Regions from separate parts of the Pantoea sp. X-Soil-YNGN-844 genome, predicted to be linked through region 2. Evidence: predicted binding sites of a transcription regulator. Region 2 holds the regulator's gene; each other region holds the start of a gene.
The links. Region 2 encodes PurR, which represses purine synthesis genes. Its sites were predicted from a motif close to CANGCAAACGTTTGCNTG; they were not measured.
Positions count from the first base shown of each region.

Region 1 (5,301 bases), 300 kb from region 2:
TGCAGGATTTCGCTGATCTGGTCGCGCGTCTCTTTTCCACCGCCCAGCACGCTGAGATTGTTAGCACTGGCGTATCGTACCTTGACGTGATTGGTCGAGTCAGGGAACTGTTCGTCGATGCGGCGCGATAATTCATCGCTTAACGCTTCTATCGCGCCAGCAGGAAGAGGTCGGGTATTGGATACGGTAATTTCAACGCGCATAATAGCCTCCGGTTAAGATGCTGTATATATTTACAGTATTGATGGTCCGGAGGCAAGTAAAATTATGCGATGCGCCAGTTCAGCGTTTCACCGGCCAGGAACGGCACCAGTGAGTGGCTGCCGAGCGCAATTGACTCCGGCACCTGCCACGGCTCACGCACCAGCGTGATCGTCCCCTCATTCAGTGGCAGACCGTAAAAACGCGGGCCATTTTCAGAACAGAACGCTTCAAAATGTTCCAGCGCATTCAGCTCTTCAAAAACGGTGGCGTAGGCGGGCAACGACGTCGGCGCATTAAAAACGCCCGCACAGCCGCAGCTGGCCTCTTTAAGATGACGCAGATGCGGCGCGGTATCGGTGCCAAGGAAGAAGCGTGGATTCCCGCTTGCCACCACTTTACGCAGCGCTTCCTGATGCACGTTGCGCTTAAGGATTGGCAGACAGTAGAGGTGCGGGCGAATACCGCCCACCAGCATGTGGTTGCGGTTAAACATCAGATGCTGCGGGGTAATGGTTGCGCCCAGTGTTTCACCGGCATCGGCAACATATTCAGCGGCGTCCTGCGTCGTAATGTGCTCCATCACCACTTTCAGTGCCGGAAACTGGCTGCGTAGCGGCACCATCACGGTTTCAATAAAGCGGGCTTCGCGGTCAAAGATGTCGATATGGGCATCAGTGACTTCACCATGGATCAGCAGTGGCATACCGAGCGTCTGCATCCGATCCAGCACGCGGGCAATCGACGCGATATTGGTCACGCCATGACTGGAGTTGGTGGTAGCATGCGCCGGATAGAGCTTCGCCGCGGTGAACAGACCGGCGGTGAAACCGCGCTCAAGCTCATCAGGATCCAGCGAGTCGGTCAGGTAGCAGGTCATCAGCGGCGTAAAGGCGTGATTGGCGGGCAGTGCCGCCAGAATGCGATCGCGGTACGCTTCACCGGCCGCCACGCTGGTTACCGGCGGCACCAGGTTTGGCATCACAATGGCACGACCATTCACCGCGCTGGTATAGGGCAGGACCGTTTTAAGCATCTCATCATCACGCAGATGAATATGCCAGTCGTCAGGGCGACGCAGGGTAAGTTGCTGAGGTTGTGCTGTCATCAGTGAAGCTCCGGCAGAAAGGAAACAAAAGGCGTGTTTTGGCCGGGGTCTAAGCATAAGGATTCAGGCAACCGTTTGCACCTGCTTTTTATGCCGCCAGAGAAAATCCGCGCCGGATGGCGCGGAAATCGGGACTACTGCGTAAAGGGAATGACCAGTTCGCCAGGCTTCACTTCCAGTCCTTTGGCAAACTTCTTCGCCAGCGACTCGCCTTTGCTGCGGTCAGCGCTGAGCACATAGGCGGGTTTTTGATCAAAATAGCTTTTCAGCGACTGATTCAGGTAAGGCGTCAGCGTCTTCATGATGGAGGCCATTTTTTCCGGCGCAACCTGCGCATCGACAATCTCCAGATCGCGCAGATAAATGGCGCCCTGCTGCTGATCATAAACCGGCTGAGCACGCATTTTCAGCTGCATGTCGGCCTGCTGCGGGCCAAATAGTGAGGTGACGTTGATTTTTGCGTTACCGGAGAGCGTCACTTTACCCGGTTCTTCGCGACCAATCTGACTGGTCAGGTTGTTCAGCACGATGTGTGCGTTAACCAGCCCGGAAACGCCAATATCTTTCTCGTAGTTGTTGTGCTTCTGCAGCGCCTGGTTTACTTCCTGTTCGCTGATGGTGTATTGCGTCAGTTGATTACAGCCGCTGACCAGCAGCGCCATCAACAGGGCAGTCAGCCCGAAAAAAGCCTTTTTCATCGATCTTTATCCTGAATATCAAAGCCAGTAAACAGGCCATAGCCTGCCTGAATGCGTGCCGGGTGTCATCAGGAAAGGGATGAGAAACGCCGCAGCGTCTCTCATCAGGGCGGGACTAATGCGCTATCGAAGAGAGCAGATTAATCTGGGTCTGTTTCGCCATGTTATCGCGGTAGTCCGCCACCCGGCTCGGCCAGTCGATACCGGCGACCAGCGTCAGAGAGCGGAGTAGCGGGAAGAGATTAAAATCATCTTCCGACAGCTCGCCGTTTACCGCATTGGGCTGAACGATGAGTTTGTCAAGCTTGCGCAGATCCTCACTCACATTCTTAATCAGCCCGGCCGAGTGACTCTTCAGCGTTTCAAAATCACCGAGGCTCGCCTGCTTTTTGCTGCGGAAATAGTCACGCGCCTCAGGCGTCGCGAACTCGGCAAAGGCCGCTTCGGCAATGCGCGGCAGCAGCAGTTTATTGACATAGCTGTTCATGTGGCGCAGCCAGTCGCCAATCGCCGGGTTCAGCGCGCCGGTGATCAGCGGCGCGCCATCCTGCTGATCGACATAATGCACGATCTCCATGCTCTCAGGCATTGCGCTGCCATCCTGCTTTTGCAGAATCGGTGCCATTTTCTGCCCGATCAGTCGTTTTGGCGTCTCTTCATCGTCGTTGAGCATCACCCCCAGCTCAACCGGCTTATTCTTCAGACCGAAAATCATTCGCGCCTTAACGCAGAAAGGACAGTGGTCATAGATATAGAGTTTCATCCTGATCTCCCGGATTTTTACAGGTTTAGTGTTTAACAGAGTGAATCAATTCATCCTGTTTTCGGGCGCTCAAAAAGTATGGAAGAGATTACCCTGCAGGGCAAACCTGCCAGCCAGGATTGGTGGCTGTAGCCGGGCGAACCGACGGGTCATCGCTGTGATAACAGAGCAAAATCAACCTCTTTAAAGCTAAACCGCTGTAACGTTTTACCGCAGCCCAGGCGGCGGTTATAGTGAAAGCCGGGTAATGACGGCTATCACTCACAGCCATTGATTTCAGGAGTCAGGATGTTTGGCTATCGTTCTGCCGCGCCCAGGGTGCGATTAACCACCGATCGACTGGTGGTCCGTCTGGTTCACGAACGTGATGCCTGGCGAATGGCAGATTACTATTCGGAAAACCGCCTGTTTTTAAAACCGTGGGAGCCGGTGCGCGATGACAGCCACTGCTACCCGTCGGGCTGGCAGGCGCGCCTCGGGCTGATTTCCGACATGCATAAGCAGGGGTCGGCCTTCTATTTCATTTTAATGGACAGCGATGAAACCGAAGTGCGGGGCGTGGCGAACTTCAGCAACGTGCTGCGCGGTTCTTTTCACGCCTGTTATCTTGGCTATTCACTGGGTGAAAAGTGGCAGGGGCAGGGGCTGATGTTTGAAGCCTTGCAGTCGGCTATCCGCTATATGCAGCGCCAGCAGCATATTCACCGCATCATGGCGAATTACATGCCGCACAACCAGCGCAGCGGCGATCTGCTGGCGCGACTCGGTTTTGAAAAAGAGGGTTACGCGAAAGATTATCTGCTGATCGACGGACGCTGGCAGGATCACGTGCTGACAGCCTTAACCCTGCGGGAATGGACGCCTGACCGGCGTGGACAATAATGAGGACGCGAGCATGAAGATGGCTTTATCCGCGCAGGCGTTGCGCGTGCTGGGCTGCCTGCTGGAGAAGCAGGTCACCACGCCAGAGCAGTATCCGCTGTCACTGAATGGCGTAGTGGTGGCCTGTAATCAGAAATCGAATCGCGAGCCGGTGATGGAGCTGAGTGAAAGCGAGGTACAGAATCAGCTCGATCAGCTTGAAAAGCGTCATCTGGTCACCGGCAGCAGCGCCGCCGGACAGCGGGTGGTGAAATATGAGCAGCGTTTCTGTAATTCCGCGTTTGGTACACTGAAACTCAATAGTGCGGAAGTCGCTCTTCTCACCCTGCTGCTGTTGCGCGGGCCGCAGACGCCAGGCGAACTACGTACCCGCAGCGGTCGTCTGCACGAGTTCAGTGATGTCGGCGACGTTGAGCAGACGCTGGAAGGCTTGATGCAGCGCGAAGACAGTGCACAGGTCATCCGCCTGGCGCGTGAGCCAGGCAAGCGTGAAAGCCGCTTTATGCATCTGCTGGGCGATGAAGATGACGCGCATCAGGCTGCCGACGCGCCGGAGGAGCAGGGCGATCTGGCGGCGCGCGTCACTACGCTGGAACAACAGGTTGCAGCACTTCAGGCACAACTCACCCAATTGCTGCAACCGGAGAGCTGAGATGACATTACGTATTGGCGTGGTGGGATTGGGCGGTATCGCACAGAAAGCCTGGCTGCCGGTGCTGTCGGCCGCGACAGACTGGACGCTGGTGGGGGCGTTTTCCCCGAATCAGGCCAAAGCCCGCCCGATCTGTGACAGCTATCGCATGCAGTGCTTTGGATCACTGAATGAATTAGCCGCAGCCTGCGACGCGGTGTTTGTCCACAGCAGCACCGCCACCCACTATGAAGTGGTCAGGGCGCTGCTGCTGGCAGGAAAAGATGTCTGCGTCGACAAGCCGCTGGCTGAAACCCTGGAGCAGGCTGAAGCGCTGGTGGCGCTGGCAGAAAAACGTCAGCGTAAACTGATGGTGGCATTTAACCGCCGCTTCGCTCCGCGCTATCAGCAGTTGCAGACGGAGATGGCTGATGCCGCCTCTCTGCGGATTGAAAAGCACCGCAGCGACAGCGTCGGGCCACGGGATCTTCGCTTTACTCTGCTTGATGACTACCTGCATGTGGTGGACACCGCGCTCTGGCTGGGCGGCAAGCCTGTTCGCCAGGTTCACGGACGCATTGATACCAATGAACAGGGGCAGATGCTCTATGCCGAACACCATTTCGCTGTTGAAGGCCTGGCGATCACCACCAGTATGCACCGGCGCGCAGGCAGTCAGCGCGAGCGGGTCAGCGCAGTGTGTGACGGTAAGTGCATCGACATCAGCGAGATGCGCGACTGGCAGGAAGAGCGCAGTGATGGCCTGCTAATCACCCCGCCGCCCGCCTGGCAGAGCCATCTGACGCAGCGCGGCTTCAGCGGTGCAGCACGCCATTTTATTGACTGCGTACAAAATCAGACGAAGCCTGAAACCAGCGGTGAGCAGGCGCTGATGGCGCAGCGTGTGGTGGAAAAACTGTGGCGTGAGGCGACGCAGGAATAACGCCTTGTAACACTCCGTGCTGGTCATTTCCCTCCGTGGCAGTAGACTGTCGCCGGGCATCCTCGGGTGCCCGCG
Region 1 is NZ_AP036007.1:1,525,909-1,531,209, forward strand. It holds gene dinI (DNA damage-inducible protein I) at 1-203, opposite strand, end outside; gene pyrC (dihydroorotase) at 266-1,309, opposite strand; gene AC6I8C_RS07090 (lipoprotein) at 1,444-2,007, opposite strand; gene grxB (glutaredoxin 2) at 2,123-2,770, opposite strand; gene rimJ (ribosomal protein S5-alanine N-acetyltransferase) at 3,059-3,652, shown strand; gene AC6I8C_RS07105 (DUF480 domain-containing protein) at 3,666-4,304, shown strand; gene AC6I8C_RS07110 (Gfo/Idh/MocA family protein) at 4,306-5,226, shown strand.
Region 1: pyrC (dihydroorotase) is a predicted target of PurR. The motif match lies at 1,374-1,391, and genes of this name have one in related genera.

Region 2 (5,301 bases):
TCAGCACGAATGTCCGGATTCTGCAGAATATCCACGTAAGCAAAACGCTCACCGCAGGCTGACAGCGCCTGCACCGCCTGTGCAGAGAAACCGCAGCTTGGCAGTTTCGGGGAACCTTTCATGTACAGCAGGATCGGGTTTTCTGCGATCTGGCGCTGAATTTTTTCTACAGTACTCATAATTGCCTTCCTTAATTCGTTACTTCGTGTTTGTTTATTGTAGCGACTTCGCAGCGTGACTGAAAATGAGATTTTGCTCGCTGCCCGATTAAATGACCATCATTGTTAAGTCCCGCTCGCAGGACATTTAACTTCAGGTATTAACAGCTGGTAACAGTTTAATAATTCGTAATAATTCCGTTGGTATAACATGCTGAAAATGTTCATTTTCAGTGCAATCACGTGGGCTGCAAAGATTAACATTAAAAGGCATTACAGTTTTTAAGCGAACTGGACTAGAATGGCCTGGGCACTGATCCTGGATCAGATTAATCTCAACTTTGTCGCGGTGCGTAGTGGCCCTGACAACTTAACTAATTAATGGACTATGCGTTTAATCATTACGCTTTTTATGCTGGCCTTTGCGCAACTGTTTTTCAACATCGCCGCTGCGTCGCCTCACGCGCCGGTGAACGTCAGTACGCATAAAGCAGAGAAAAAGAGTGCGCGCGACGATGAACGCCGCAAGCGTCGCCCGGTAAAAACGGTGACAAAAAAAACTCGTCTCAGCCCTGATCAAAAACTTAAAACGAAAAAACAGAAAAAAGTCGAACTCACTGCTAAACAGACGCCTGCTAAGAAGACCTCGCTCAAAACCGCCCGTATCAGCAAAAGCAAAGAAAAAAACAAAGAGAAGAAACGCTATGGGCATCAGCGCCAGCTGAAAACCGCTGAGGTCACCACCCGCGAGCCAGGCACGATTAAAATGAGCAAATCCCACCGCCAGCGCTATCAGAAGGCGCGTGAGACCGCAATGACCAAGCTGATGGGGCAGTTGGGTAAACCCTATCAGTGGGGCGGCACTTCTCCACATACAGGTTTCGATTGCAGCGGTCTGGTCTGGTATGCCTATAAAGACCTGGTGAAGTTTAAGATCCCGCGTACCGCTAATGAAATGTATCACCTGCGAGACGCCGCGCCGATCAAGCGTGAGTCGCTGGAGAAAGGCGATCTGGTCTTCTTCCGTATTAATGGCCGCGGCACGGCAGACCACGTCGGCGTTTACCTGGGCGATGGCAAGTTTATTCAGTCGCCGCGTACCGGCAAAGATATTCAGATCAGTGCATTAGGGGAAGATTACTGGCAGCGCCACTATATTGGTGCCCGTCGGGTGATGACGCCGAAAACCATTCGCTGAGCAGCAGTATAGTCCGAAAGAAGCCGGGATAATCCCGGCTTTTTTATTAGTGCAGAATGGCAGTAAAACTAAAGGCCACAATCATCAGCAGACAGCCGATAGTGGTCATCAAAGCCAGTTTCAAATCGGTACTCATTGCTTGCTCCTTAGTCACACACTTTGCAGGGATATGGCATTTTCCCACAGGGTCCGGTAAAAATCTCGTTTTATCCGTTCAGCCTTGTTAGAATCCCGCCTTTGTTGCGCAACGCGCGCATCCCTGATTCCGTTTGCGCATCTTTTCAGGCGTTTTTTCTCCGCCAGTCGCCTGTTTACCGGCCAGAAAAGCCGCATTTTTGCGGAAAAAACCCTGAGCAGACGCAAACGTTTAACATTACGCTTATCATAGAGTTAGGTAAGCACTGGAGTCCGATTTTCATGGCAACAATTAAAGATGTGGCGAAACGCGCTGGCGTCTCAACGACCACCGTTTCGCACGTCATCAATAAAACACGCTTTGTCGCTGAAGAGACACGCGAGGCGGTCTGGCAGGCAATTAAGGAACTGCACTACTCGCCAAGTGCGGTGGCGCGCAGCCTGAAAGTAAACCACACCAAAACGTTGGGCCTGCTTGCCACCTCCAGCGAAGCGCCCTATTTCGCTGAAATTATTGAAGCGGTTGAAAACCACTGTTTTGATAAAGGCTATACGCTGATTCTGGGTAATGCGCATAACGACCTGCAAAAACAGCGCGCCTACCTCAGCATGATGGCGCAGAAGCGCGTCGATGGCCTGCTGGTGATGTGCTCTGAGTATCCGGACGATCTGCTGCAGATGCTGGAAGAGAACCGCAATATCCCGATGGTGGTGATGGACTGGGGTGAATCGCGCGCCGACTTTACCGATACGGTTCTCGATAACGCCTTCCAGGGCGGCTATCTGGCGGGACGTTATCTGATTGAACGCGGACACCGTGATATTGGTGCTATCCCCGGTCAGATGGAGCGTAACACCGGCGGCGGACGCCATGCCGGTTTCCTGAAGGCACTGGAAGAAGCGGGTATTCAGCCGCGTGCCGAGTGGATTGTACAGGGTGACTTTGAGCCGGAATCGGGCTATCAGGCGATGCAGCAGATCCTGTCGCAGAAGCAGCGTCCGACGGCGGTGTTCTGTGGCGGTGACATCATGGCGATGGGCGCGATTTGCGCCGCCGACGAGATGGGTTTGCGCGTCCCACAGGATATTTCGGTGATCGGCTATGACAATGTGCGCAACGCCCGTTATTTCGCACCGGCCCTGACCACAGTGCATCAGCCTAAAGCCCAGTTGGGTGAGAAAGCGCTGGAAATGCTTCTGGACCGCATTACCAGTAAGCGCGAAGTGTCACAAACGATTGAGGTCCATCCCACGCTGATTGAGCGCCGTTCCGTGGCCGATGGCCCGTTCCGCGACTATCGCCGTTAATGCTCGCTTAACCACTCCTGATTAAGAGTTTGCGCATCACCCAGATAGCTGAGCAACCAGCCTGTCGCCGGTGATGCGCGATCCTCAGCCCAGCTGACGCAACAGGGGCTATCCGGAAATGCCACCGGCAGCGTCAGTTCGACCAGCTCGCCGCTGTCGAGCAGTGGTCTGGCCAGATGACCCGGCACCATCGCCACACATAAGCCTGCCTGCACGCATTCCAGTCCGGTTTGCCACTCCGGCACCACCAGCCTGCGCTGGTTATCCAGCGTCCATGTCATACGACGCGGCAGTGCGCGTGATGTATCTTCCAGCACCAGTGACGGCCAGCTACGCAGCGTATCATCATCGATCTGGCTCGCCTGCGTCAGAGGATGCTCGGGCGCGACCACGCAACGCCAGTTGAGCATACCCATATCGCGAAATGCAAACCGTCCGCCTACCGGAATCGCCTGAGTGGCCCCAATCGCAACTTCCACCCGACCGTCGGCCAGCGCATCCCAGACGCCGTTAAAAACTTCATAGCTGATGATCAGTTCCATATCGGGAAAGTGGCGATAGAAGTCTTTAACCAGCTGCCGGGTGCGCTGAGGTTTTGCGATACGGTCAACGGCAATGCTGAGCTGCCCCCGCCAGCCGTTGGCCAGTTGCTGACACTGCCGCCGGGTGGCAAGCATTTTTTTGATGACGCTGCGCCCTTCCCGGACAAAATGTTCGCCTGCTGGCGTCAGCACTACTTCGCGATGCTGGCGTTCGAACAGTGGCACTGCCAGCCAGTTCTCCAGCTGACGCACCGTGTAGCTGATAGCAGAGGGCACCCGATGTAACTCCTGCGCGGCGGCGCTGAAACTGCCCCCGCGGGCAACCGCGTCAACGACCTCTAATGCATATTCTGACCACATAATCTGCCTTCAAAAATTTTAACAGCAACCGGCAAATATTACCGTTTCACAGCGGCAAACGCACCTTTTACACTCTGCCGCGTTTATCCTGCAAAAATGAGAATGAGATGCTGTCGAATAAAGGATTTATGCCCTATCTTGCCCTGCTGAGCATGCTCGGCTTTTTAGCCACTGACATGTATCTGCCCGCCTTTGGTGCGATGCAGCAAACGTTTAATACCTCGCCGGGCCTGATCAGCGCCAGTATGAGTCTCTTCCTGGCGGGCTTCGCCTGTGGTCAGCTCTTCTGGGGACCGCTTTCCGATCGCATTGGCCGCAAACCGGTGCTGCTGGCCGGACTGGCCATGTTTGGCGTCGGCTGTGCGGGCATGCTGTGGGTGAATGATATCACTCTGATGCTGGCGCTGCGCTTTGTGCAGGCGATTGGCGTCTGTGCTGCGGCCGTGAGCTGGCAGGCGCTGGTGGTGGATCGCTATCCTGCCGCGCGCGCCAACAAAGTCTTTGCCACGATTATGCCGCTGGTTGCGCTCTCGCCGGCGCTGGCACCGTTGCTGGGTGCCTGGCTCATCGGCCATTTCCACTGGCGTTCGATTTTCCTGGTGCTGACCCTGATTGCGGTGGCGTTGATTCTGACCACGCTGCGTCTGCCCACCGTGCGCAAGGCTGCGGGAGAAAAAGGTGCGCAGCCGGGCTTTTTCACGCTGCTTAAATCACGAGTCTACAGCGGCAACGTGCTGATCTACTCCGCCTGCTCCGCCAGCTTCTTTGCCTGGCTGACCGGATCGCCCTTTATTCTGGCGGATCTGGGTCTGTCGCCCGCTGATATCGGTCTGAGTTATGTGCCCCAGACGCTCGCCTTTTTAATTGGCGGCTTCGGCTGTCGCACCCTGCTCAACCGCTTTAACGGCGCACAGTTGCTGCCCTGGCTGCTGGCCGTCTACAGCCTGAGCATTCTGGCGCTGTTTGCTGTTGCGCTTGCTGGCAGCAGCACGCTGGTGAGCCTGATGGTGCCGTTCTGTGGGATGGCGCTGGCTAACGGCGCGATTTATCCAATAGTGGTTTCCAGTGCACTGACGCCCTTCCCGCATGCCACCGGTAAAGCGGCCGCATTGCAGAACACCTTACAGCTAGGACTCTGCTTCGCTGCAAGCCTGGCAGTCTCTGCCGGATTAACGCATGCACTGTTTACCACTACGCTGATGATGACGGTGACGATTCTGCTGGCGCTGGTGGGTTACGCCACACAGCGTACCGCAAGCGCACAAACTGTTGTTGCCTCCGCGCAACCTGCCTGCCAGGATAATCACTGACACACTGACTTTTTCGTTAGCCTCCTAACAATAAGTCATTGAATATTGACCCGCGTGAGAATATACTCATCCGGGTCAACAAATCTGTAATAAATCAACAATATAATAACGTAATAATCTGATTGGCACCCTGTTGCCGGGACGGTATTCGCGCGCGTTATTCTTACCCTGACCGACCTGCTGCAGGCTATTCCAGTCCTCTGTATCACACAGTCAACCGGTGTGCGGAGTCATCCGTGCCGTTTCTCAATGCCTGACGAAATTGACTACTCTTTGTTCAGGTTCAGATT
Region 2 is NZ_AP036007.1:1,822,014-1,827,314, reverse strand. It holds gene AC6I8C_RS08485 (Grx4 family monothiol glutaredoxin) at 1-182, opposite strand, end outside; gene AC6I8C_RS08480 (C40 family peptidase) at 547-1,356, shown strand; gene cydH (cytochrome bd-I oxidase subunit CydH) at 1,403-1,492, opposite strand; gene purR (HTH-type transcriptional repressor PurR) at 1,774-2,799, shown strand; gene punR (DNA-binding transcriptional activator PunR) at 2,796-3,701, opposite strand; gene punC (purine nucleoside transporter PunC) at 3,809-5,011, shown strand.

Region 3 (5,301 bases), 1.5 Mb from region 2:
ACAGAGTGCACCGGGTTTCCCCATTCGGACATCGACGGCTGTAGCGGTTCATATCACCTTACCGTCGCTTTACGCAGATTAGCACGTCCTTCATCGCCTCTGACTGCCTGGGCATCCACCGTGTACGCTTAGTCGCTTAACCTCACAACCCACAGGCGTTTTTCAACGCTGTAGGTCACGAGCATTTGAGAGACTCGAACGCATCGCTCTGTCATTCCTTATTACGGAGGAATGACGCGCTGCGTCGTTTCAATTTTCAGCTTGTTCCGGATTGTTAAAGAGCAATATCTTAAACATGACTCGTAAGTCATCTTTAAGATATGTGGGCAACATCTTTCACCTGTCACCAAGCTTTGGCGTCCCCTAGGGGATTCGAACCCCTGTTACCGCCGTGAAAGGGCGGTGTCCTGGGCCTCTAGACGAAGGGGACAATTAAGTCTGTCTTCGAAAGACACTTTGCTCGTTATTTTCTATCAGACAATCTGTGTGGACACTGCGCGGGAAGGTATCTTCAGGTAAGGAGGTGATCCAACCGCAGGTTCCCCTACGGTTACCTTGTTACGACTTCACCCCAGTCATGAATCACAAAGTGGTAAGCGCCCTCCCGAAGGTTAAGCTACCTACTTCTTTTGCAACCCACTCCCATGGTGTGACGGGCGGTGTGTACAAGGCCCGGGAACGTATTCACCGTGGCATTCTGATCCACGATTACTAGCGATTCCGACTTCACGGAGTCGAGTTGCAGACTCCGATCCGGACTACGACGCACTTTGTGAGGTCCGCTTGCTCTCGCGAGGTCGCTTCTCTTTGTATGCGCCATTGTAGCACGTGTGTAGCCCTACTCGTAAGGGCCATGATGACTTGACGTCATCCCCACCTTCCTCCGGTTTATCACCGGCAGTCTCCTTTGAGTTCCCGACCGAATCGCTGGCAACAAAGGATAAGGGTTGCGCTCGTTGCGGGACTTAACCCAACATTTCACAACACGAGCTGACGACAGCCATGCAGCACCTGTCTCACGGTTCCCGAAGGCACTAAGGCATCTCTGCCGAATTCCGTGGATGTCAAGAGTAGGTAAGGTTCTTCGCGTTGCATCGAATTAAACCACATGCTCCACCGCTTGTGCGGGCCCCCGTCAATTCATTTGAGTTTTAACCTTGCGGCCGTACTCCCCAGGCGGTCGACTTAACGCGTTAGCTCCGGAAGCCACGCCTCAAGGGCACAACCTCCAAGTCGACATCGTTTACGGCGTGGACTACCAGGGTATCTAATCCTGTTTGCTCCCCACGCTTTCGCACCTGAGCGTCAGTCTTTGTCCAGGGGGCCGCCTTCGCCACCGGTATTCCTCCAGATCTCTACGCATTTCACCGCTACACCTGGAATTCTACCCCCCTCTACAAGACTCAAGCCTGCCAGTTTCAAATGCAGTTCCCAGGTTAAGCCCGGGGATTTCACATCTGACTTAACAGACCGCCTGCGTGCGCTTTACGCCCAGTAATTCCGATTAACGCTTGCACCCTCCGTATTACCGCGGCTGCTGGCACGGAGTTAGCCGGTGCTTCTTCTGCGGGTAACGTCAATCGATGCGGTTATTAACCGCACCGCCTTCCTCCCCGCTGAAAGTACTTTACAACCCGAAGGCCTTCTTCATACACGCGGCATGGCTGCATCAGGCTTGCGCCCATTGTGCAATATTCCCCACTGCTGCCTCCCGTAGGAGTCTGGACCGTGTCTCAGTTCCAGTGTGGCTGGTCATCCTCTCAGACCAGCTAGGGATCGTCGCCTAGGTGGGCCATTACCCCGCCTACTAGCTAATCCCATCTGGGTTCATCCGATAGTGAGAGGCCTGAAGGTCCCCCTCTTTGGTCTTGCGACGTTATGCGGTATTAGCCACCGTTTCCAGTGGTTATCCCCCTCTATCGGGCAGATCCCCAGACATTACTCACCCGTCCGCCACTCGTCACCCAAGAGCAAGCTCTCTGTGCTACCGTCCGACTTGCATGTGTTAGGCCTGCCGCCAGCGTTCAATCTGAGCCATGATCAAACTCTTCAATTTAAGTTTGATTTGCTTAAACAAGTTAAGCGGTGCTCATCTGTAAAACGTCATAATGAATTTCATTATGTGTTCACTCGTGAGGCTTTGATATTTTGCTGCGTCCGGAGACGCTGATATCAATCCTGCGAGTGCCCACACAGATTGTCTGATAAATTGTTAAAGAGCAGTGCGAACAGTGCGTTAGCGTCCTGTCGCGAGGTGGCGTATATTACGCTTTCCTCCTGCAGAGTCAACTTCTTTCTCAGAAGTTTTTCTCCGGCGGCGCAGTCTCCTGTGCCTCTCAACCCGTTTCCCGTTGCCGGTGTTCCGTGTCGATGGAGGCGCATTATAGGGAGTTCGCGCAGAGGCGCAACCCATAAAATGCATAAAAAAGCGCGTTCGCTGCATTCCACAGCAAAAGCCGCTGTTATACGCAGTTACGCACAATGTTATCCACACAGAGCGGGCTAATCGAATTTAGGCGAGCATCACGCAAACGTTTTCGCTACAATGCCGGGCAATATTCCGGACCCCCTTATCGGGGCGTTACCTGAGGTTTTTGATCTTTTCTTCTTATATAGAAGAGAAAACCGCGATAAAACCTGATGTAACGCTCTTATATACGCGAAACAAAGCCAAGGGATAAACCACCATGCAACAACCTCGTCCTGTACGCCGCGCATTGCTCAGTGTCTCTGACAAAGCCGGTATCCTCGAATTTGCTCAGGCGCTCTCCCAGCGCGGTGTCGAACTGCTCTCCACAGGTGGAACCGCTCGCCTGCTGGCGGATGCGGGCCTGGCTGTCACCGAAGTCTCTGACTACACCGGTTTCCCGGAAATGATGGATGGACGCGTCAAAACCCTGCATCCGAAAGTGCATGGCGGCATTTTAGGTCGTCGCGGCCAGGATGATGCCATCATGGCGCAGCACGACATCAGCCCAATCGACATGGTGGTCGTTAACCTCTATCCCTTTGCACAGACGGTCGCCCGTGAAGGATGTTCACTGGAAGATGCGGTGGAAAACATCGATATCGGTGGCCCGACCATGGTGCGCTCTGCTGCCAAGAACCATAAAGATGTCGCCATTGTGGTCAGCAGCAGCGACTACAACGCCATCATTGCTGAAATGGACGCTCACGAGAACGCGCTGACACTCGAGACCCGTTTCGATCTGGCCATCAAGGCCTTCGAACACACCGCCGCGTATGACAGCATGATCGCTAACTACTTCGGTACCCTGGTGCCTGCCTATCACGGCGAACGCAATCAGCCCGCCGGCCGTTTCCCACGGACGCTGAATCTGAACTTCATCAAGAAGCAGGATATGCGTTACGGCGAGAACAGCCATCAGGATGCTGCCTTCTATATAGAAGAGAATATCACTGAAGCCTCAGTAGCGACCGCGCAGCAGGTTCAGGGCAAAGCGCTCTCCTATAACAATATTGCTGACACAGATGCGGCACTGGAGTGTGTGAAAGAGTTCAGTGAACCCGCGTGCGTCATCGTTAAGCATGCCAACCCTTGTGGTGTCGCAACCGGTGACGATCTGCTGGCAGCCTACGAGCGTGCTTACCAGACCGACCCCACTTCCGCGTTTGGCGGCATCATTGCCTTTAACCGCGAGCTGGATGAAGCAACGGCGCAGGCCATTATCAGCCGCCAGTTTGTTGAGGTGATCATCGCGCCCGCCGTTTCCGAAGCCGCGCTGAAAATTACCGCTGCGAAGCAGAATGTCCGTGTCCTGATCTGCGGCCAATGGCAAAACCGTACCGCCGCGCTGGATTTCAAACGCGTCAACGGCGGCCTGCTGGTCCAGGATCGCGATCTTGGCATGGTGGAAGCCAGCCAGCTGCGTGTCGTCAGCAAGCGCCAGCCAACCGGGCAGGAACTGCGCGATGCACTGTTCTGCTGGAAAGTCGCGAAGTTCGTTAAGTCCAATGCCATTGTGTATGCACGCGACAACATGACTATCGGCATTGGTGCGGGTCAGATGAGCCGCGTTTACTCCGCAAAAATTGCAGGTATTAAAGCAGCCGATGAAGGTCTGGAAGTGAAAGGCTCAGCCATGGCGTCAGATGCCTTCTTCCCGTTCCGCGATGGTATTGATGCTGCCGCCGCGGCAGGCGTGAGCTGCGTTATCCAGCCAGGCGGCTCCATCCGCGATGAAGAAGTGATTGCGGCAGCGGATGAGCATAACATTGCGATGATCTTCACCGACATGCGTCACTTCCGCCATTAATCGATTCGGAGAGTAACAGATGAAAATTTTAGTAATCGGCAACGGCGGACGTGAACATGCTCTGGCCTGGAAAGCGGCCCAGTCGCCACTGGCGGAAACCGTATTTGTCGCGCCGGGTAATGCGGGCACGGCATTAGAGCCTGCGCTGCAGAATGTCGCAATCGGAGCCACCGACATCCCTGCTCTGCTTGAGTTTGCTCAGCGTGAAAAGATCGATCTGACGATTGTCGGACCGGAAGCGCCGCTGGTGATTGGCGTCGTAGATGCCTTCCGTGAAGCGGGGCTGGCTATCTTTGGTCCGACGCAGGCCGCGGCACAGCTGGAAGGCTCTAAAGCCTTTACCAAAGATTTCCTGGCGCGTCACCAGATCCCCAGCGCAGCGTATCAGAACTTTACCGATGTTGAGCCTGCTCTTGCGTATCTGCGTGAGAAAGGCGCGCCCATCGTTATCAAAGCCGACGGCCTGGCCGCAGGTAAAGGCGTCATTGTCGCGATGACGCTGCAGGAAGCTGAAGATGCGGTTCAGGATATGCTGGCCGGTAACGCCTTTGGCGATGCCGGACACCGTATTGTGATTGAAGAGTTTCTGGATGGCGAAGAAGCCAGCTTCATCGTGATGGTGGACGGCGAGAATGTGCTGCCTATGGCCACCAGCCAGGATCATAAACGTGTCGGCGATGGCGATACCGGTCCGAACACCGGTGGCATGGGCGCTTACTCACCGGCACCGGTGGTCACCGATGAGATCCACCAGCGCGTGATGGATCAGGTTATCTGGCCGACCGTGCGTGGCATGGCGGCTGAAGGCAACGTCTACACCGGTTTTCTCTATGCCGGCCTGATGATCGATCACACCGGGCAGCCGAAAGTGATCGAATTTAACTGCCGCTTCGGCGACCCGGAAACGCAGCCGATCATGCTGCGCCTGCAGTCGGATCTGGTCGATCTTTGCCTGGCTGCCTGCGACGGCAAGCTGGATCAGAAAACGTCACAATGGGATCCCCGCCCTGCGCTGGGTGTGGTA
Region 3 is NZ_AP036007.1:278,010-283,310, reverse strand. It holds rRNA gene AC6I8C_RS01225 (23S ribosomal RNA) at 1-142, opposite strand, end outside; tRNA gene AC6I8C_RS01220 (tRNA-Glu) at 355-430, opposite strand; rRNA gene AC6I8C_RS01215 (16S ribosomal RNA) at 517-2,056, opposite strand; gene purH (bifunctional phosphoribosylaminoimidazolecarboxamide formyltransferase/IMP cyclohydrolase) at 2,688-4,277, shown strand; gene purD (phosphoribosylamine--glycine ligase) at 4,297-5,301, shown strand, end outside.
Region 3: purH (bifunctional phosphoribosylaminoimidazolecarboxamide formyltransferase/IMP cyclohydrolase) is a predicted target of PurR. The motif match lies at 2,525-2,542, and genes of this name have one in related genera.

Region 4 (5,301 bases), 200 kb from region 2:
GTGGCATGGATGATGCCGCGTCAGCGGCCGGAACAGGCGGACTAGCAGGCAGGGCGACAGGATGTCGCCCTGATTTGAATTTGACTACTGTGCAGGCGCGTCCTGAGAACTGCCGGCACTGGCTGGGACGCTGGCTTCATCGTCACGGCCTGTACGCTTGTAAACAATCTTTTGTGTGTCGTTTTCACAATGTCCGACGACCTGACCGCCCGCCTGATCAACCTGATCGTTGGCGACAACGTCGAGACTAAAACCTGATTCAGGTACACCGTTCTGAATGATTTTCTGGCTGATATCAGCTTTCACCGATTCACAGGATGCCTGTGACATCAGCGGCAGAGCTAAAAACGCCGCGCTTAACAAAACCCTCTGTAGCTTCATCTCGTCTTCCTTATGTTAGTCGTCCGTCATTACTATAGCTCAAATTTACGGCGCTACCGGGCGACCTGAACGGCGATCCAGACAACGCAGGGTGTTAGGTTCCCAGTACGCGTTGAGATTGAGGCTCTGCTCGCACTTGTCGCGGGTGTCAAAGGCGCGATCGGTTTTATCAAACTCTTTTTCGACGCGGGTGTTCACTTTGTTGCGCAGCATACGCGTGTCATTCCATTGCTCTTTGTCCTGACGCGCTGCTTCATTGCTCAGCGCAGAACTGCCATCTTCAATGATCAGACGATTAGTATTCGCAGTGGCAGTCAACGCCGCTGTGGAGAGCAGCACCATCAGCACGGCAGGGATCATTTTTTTCATCACAATTTCCTTTAGTTAACGCAAACATCGCCATCCGGGACGGCTGTTGCAGCGAGTACTCATAGTATATCATCGCCGTTTCTTTGCTCACCAGCGGTGAGTCGTTTGTTTACGTTCAGGAGAGGTAAGGGTGCTGATTAAGACCGCCTTGCTGTTTTTTATTACCGCGCTGGCGGAGATCACCGGCTGCTTTCTGCCGTGGCTATGGCTGAAAAAAGGCGGATCGGCGTGGCTGTTACTGCCCGCCGCGGCGAGTCTGGCGCTGTTTGTCTGGCTGCTGACGCTGCATCCTGCCGCCAGTGGACGGGTCTATGCCGCCTATGGGGGTGTCTATGTGCTGACCGCACTGCTCTGGTTACGGGTGGTGGATGGCGTGAAGTTAAGTGCGTGGGACTGGAGCGGTGCATTGATTGCCTTCAGCGGCATGCTGATCATTGTGCTGGGCTGGGGACGCGGCTAGCGCCAGCCGTGATGGCTGGCGCGGCAGAGGCTTACGGCTTATGCACTTTCAGGCCCGCCAGCGTCTGGCTGACCGGCATCATTTCCAGGCTATTGATATTGACATGCTTAGGCAGTGTGGCGACCCACCAGACCGCTTCAGTCACATCTTCCGGCGTCAGGGCGGTAGCGCCCTCATAGACCTGACCTGCTTTGTCATCATCGCCTTTGAAGCGCACGTTGGAGAACTCAGTGCCACCAACCAGACCCGGCTCAATGTCGGTCACACGCAGCGCGGTGCCGTGTAAATCGGTACGCAGGTTCAGGCTGAACTGACGCACAAAGGCTTTGGTCGCCCCATAAACGTTGCCACCGGCATACGGCCAGCTGCCGGCAATGGAACCGATGTTGATAATATGACCCACATCCCGTTCCACCATCTGAGGCAGCAGGGCGCGGGTCATATAGACCAGCCCCTTGGTGTTGGTGTCGATCATATTTTCCCAGTCTTCGACGTTAGCCTTGTGTGCAGGCTCAATGCCCAGCGCCAGACCGGCGTTGTTAACCAGCACGTCAATATTGCGCCATTCTGCCGGTAACTGTGCCACCGCCTCTTCTATAGCGGCACGGTTACGCACATCCAGCTGCACGGTATAGAGGCTGTCGCCCAGCTCATCCTTCAGCGCTTTCAGACGTTCAGCGCGGCGTCCGGTGGCGATCACTTTATGACCGTTCTCAATAAAGCGGCGGGTGATGCTTTCACCAAAACCGGCGGTCGCGCCTGTGACAAAAATAATCATCTCACTGTTCCTTATGCCATTTTCAGAGTCGATGGCTTCACCATAGCATTTCGTTTCTGCTTCTGCGCGTGGAAAAGCAGACTGGCCTGTAAACGGATTTTAACGGGTATCCCGCTGCGCCTTTTCAGGGCAGCCTGCACCGTAAAAGGGCAGATTGTCGGGTGGCAGGCCATACTCAGGTTAACCTATCGGCGCGATCTCGAATCGCAACCGTTTGCATCGGATCCGCAAACGGTTGCGACGCTGCCGGAGGCCACTTTTGTTGCGCAACGCACTCTTTTTTTATTAATTTACTGATATTTAAGGTTTTTATTTCATTCCAGATCTGGCACGCAGGTTGCAGGGTTTTTAACAGAGATTCCTCTGCAGATAATCAATCGCGCTTTCAGAAAGGACATACCATGCTATCAGCAACCGATACGGCGATACGCGCCAGCTTCTTTGACTTCACTGGCGTGGTGGATCATCCCGACGATTTGACCGGAAAGGCTCGCTATCTGGAGGATGGGGTGTTGCTGCTGCGTGACGGACACGTAATTGGGCTGGATAGCTGGGAGAACAGCGAGGCGAAGCTGGCAGGTCATACCGTGACCGATCTGCGCGGCAAACTGATTGTGCCGGGCTTTGTCGATACCCATATTCACTATCCGCAGACGGAGATGATTGGTGCCTTTGGCGAACAGCTGCTGGAGTGGCTGAATCACTACACTTTCCCGGTTGAAGCGCAGTATCACTGCCCGGATCACGCGGCAAAGATGTCCGCCTTTTTCCTGCATCAGCTGCTCTCCAACGGTACCACCAGCGCGCTGGTGTTTGGCACAGTGCATCCGCAATCCGTCGACGCGCTGTTCAGCGCCGCCGAAGCCCTGAACATGCGGCTGATTGCCGGCAAAGTGATGATGGATCGCAATGCGCCCGACAATCTCATCGAAACCCCGGAACAGAGCTACCAGCAGACGCGAGCGCTGATTGAGCGCTGGCACAAACGTGGACGGCTGAATTATGCGCTGACGCCGCGCTTTGCGCCGACCTCATCCCCGCAGCTGCTGGAAAAAGTGCAGCAGCTGCGTCAGGCGTTCCCGGATACCTGGCTGCACACTCATCTTAGCGAAAACCCGCAGGAGGTTGCCTGGGTGAAAGAACTGTTCCCGGAGCGCGAGGGTTATCTGGATGTTTATCATCATCACCAGCTTACCGGTCGCCGCAGCGTCTTTGCGCACTGCCTTCATCTGGAAGAGCAGGAGTGGCAGTGTCTGCACGATACCAATTCCTCCATTGCCTTCTGTCCCACCTCAAACCTGTTCCTCGGCAGCGGCCTGTTTAACATCAAACGCAGCTGGCAGCAGGGTGTGAAAGTGGGGATCGGCACCGATGTCGGCGCAGGCACCACTTTTAATATGCTGCAGACACTGGGCGAAGCCTACAAGGTGGGCCAGCTGCAGCACTACCGGCTCAGCGCTGCCGAAGCCTTTTATCACGCCACGCTGGGCGGGGCGCGTGCGCTGGATCTCGACCATGAAATCGGTAATTTCAGGGTTGGCAAAGAGGCGGACTTTGTGGTGCTCGATCCGGCGGTTTCTGCGTTGCAGCAACTCCGCATCGGCAACAGCAAAGATATCTGGGAAAAGCTGTTCGTATTAATGACGCTGGGCGACGACCGCAACATTGCCCAGACCTGGGTCGGCGGTCGTCCGGTCTGGCAGCGCGATGCACAGGAGCAAGCCGCATGATCCAGTTTCTGTTAAACAATCAGCTGGTCAGCGAAGACGCGCTCGACCCGAATCTCACCGTGCTTAACTATCTGCGCACCCGTCAGCATCGGCCTGGCACCAAAGAGGGCTGTGCCTCCGGCGACTGCGGTGCCTGCAGCGTCACGCTGGGCAAAGCTATTGAGGGAGAGATGCAGTATGAAACGGTCAACAGCTGCCTGACGCTGGTCTCCGCCTTACAGGGCAAGCAGCTGATCACGGTTGAGGATCTGCGTCACGGTCGCGCAATGCACCCGGCGCAGCAGGCAATGGTTGACTGCCACGGTTCGCAATGCGGGTTCTGTACGCCAGGCTTTGTGATGTCGCTGTTCAGCCTGCAAAAAAAAGCAGCGGGCTGGGATCGGCATCAGGCGGAAACCGCACTGGCCGGCAACCTCTGCCGCTGCACCGGCTACCGGCCAATCATGGCAGCCGCAGAACAGCTCTGCTCGCAGCCGGTCAATGACCAGTTCGATCACAGTGCTGCCAGCACCGTACAGCGGCTCGAGGCGCTGGCCACCCCGGAAATGCAGGAAATAGGCGATGAGGGCCATCGCTGCTTTCTGCCCAAAACCCCGTCCCAGCTGGCGGCAATCTATCAGGCGCATCCCGACGCGAAGCTGATTGCGGGCGGCACCGATCTCAGCCTGCAGATCACCCAGCAGCATAAAAAAATACCGCTGCTGATTGCACTGGAGCAGGTCACTGCGCTGAAAGTCTGCAGCGAATTTGATGATCACTACCTGCTGGGTGCAGGCGCCTCGCTGCAGCAGGTCAGCGAGTTTCTTGCCAGCCGCATTCCCGGCGTCAGTGAGATGCTGCAGCGCTTTGCTTCACTGCAAATCCGTTTACAGGGGACACTCGGCGGCAACATTGGTAACGCCTCTCCGATAGGCGACGCCTCGCCGGTGCTGCTGGCCCTCAATGCCAGCCTGCTATTGCAGCACGGAGAGCAGCAGCGCAGCCTGCCGCTTGACCAGTTCTTTACCGGCTATCGCCAGACGAAGCTGGAAAAAGGGGAGTTTATCCGCGCGATTCGCATCGATAAAGTGACGGTGTCACCTGATTTCGTGGCATGGAAAATCTCGAAGCGGCTGGATGATGATATCTCTGCCGTGTTCGCTGCCTTTAACCTGCAAATGGAACAGGGCATTGTCAGTTCCGCCCGTATCGCCTTTGGCGGCATGGCAGCCACACCGCAACGTGCCCGGCACTGTGAAGAGGCGCTGGTCGGTCAGCCGCTGAATGCCGTGACCGTGTCACGGGCAGCCGCCGCGCTGGCTGAAGATTTCCAGCCGCTTTCTGATTTCCGCGCCAGCAGTGACTACCGCCTTCAGGTGGCACGCAATCTGCTTCGCCGCTACTGGCATCGCCATAACGGCGAAATAACCTGTCTTGAGGTCTCCCGCTATGTCTCATAACCGTCCTGAACTCAACGAAGAGGTGATTAAGGCGCAGTATGCCGCGGATTTACAGAGCGGCGTGGGTCACAGTCACCGTCATGAGAGCGCGGAAAAACATGTCTCCGGCGAAGCGCGTTTTATCGACGACAAGCCTGAACTGCC
Region 4 is NZ_AP036007.1:2,024,209-2,029,509, reverse strand. It holds gene AC6I8C_RS09475 (MDR family MFS transporter) at 1-45, shown strand, start outside; gene AC6I8C_RS09470 (DUF1161 domain-containing protein) at 85-381, opposite strand; gene AC6I8C_RS09465 (DUF1283 family protein) at 427-750, opposite strand; gene AC6I8C_RS09460 (YnfA family protein) at 884-1,210, shown strand; gene ydfG (bifunctional NADP-dependent 3-hydroxy acid dehydrogenase/3-hydroxypropionate dehydrogenase YdfG) at 1,242-1,988, opposite strand; gene guaD (guanine deaminase) at 2,390-3,718, shown strand; gene xdhA (xanthine dehydrogenase small subunit) at 3,715-5,157, shown strand; gene xdhB (xanthine dehydrogenase molybdopterin binding subunit) at 5,147-5,301, shown strand, end outside.
Region 4: guaD (guanine deaminase) is a predicted target of PurR. The motif match lies at 2,192-2,209, and genes of this name have one in related genera.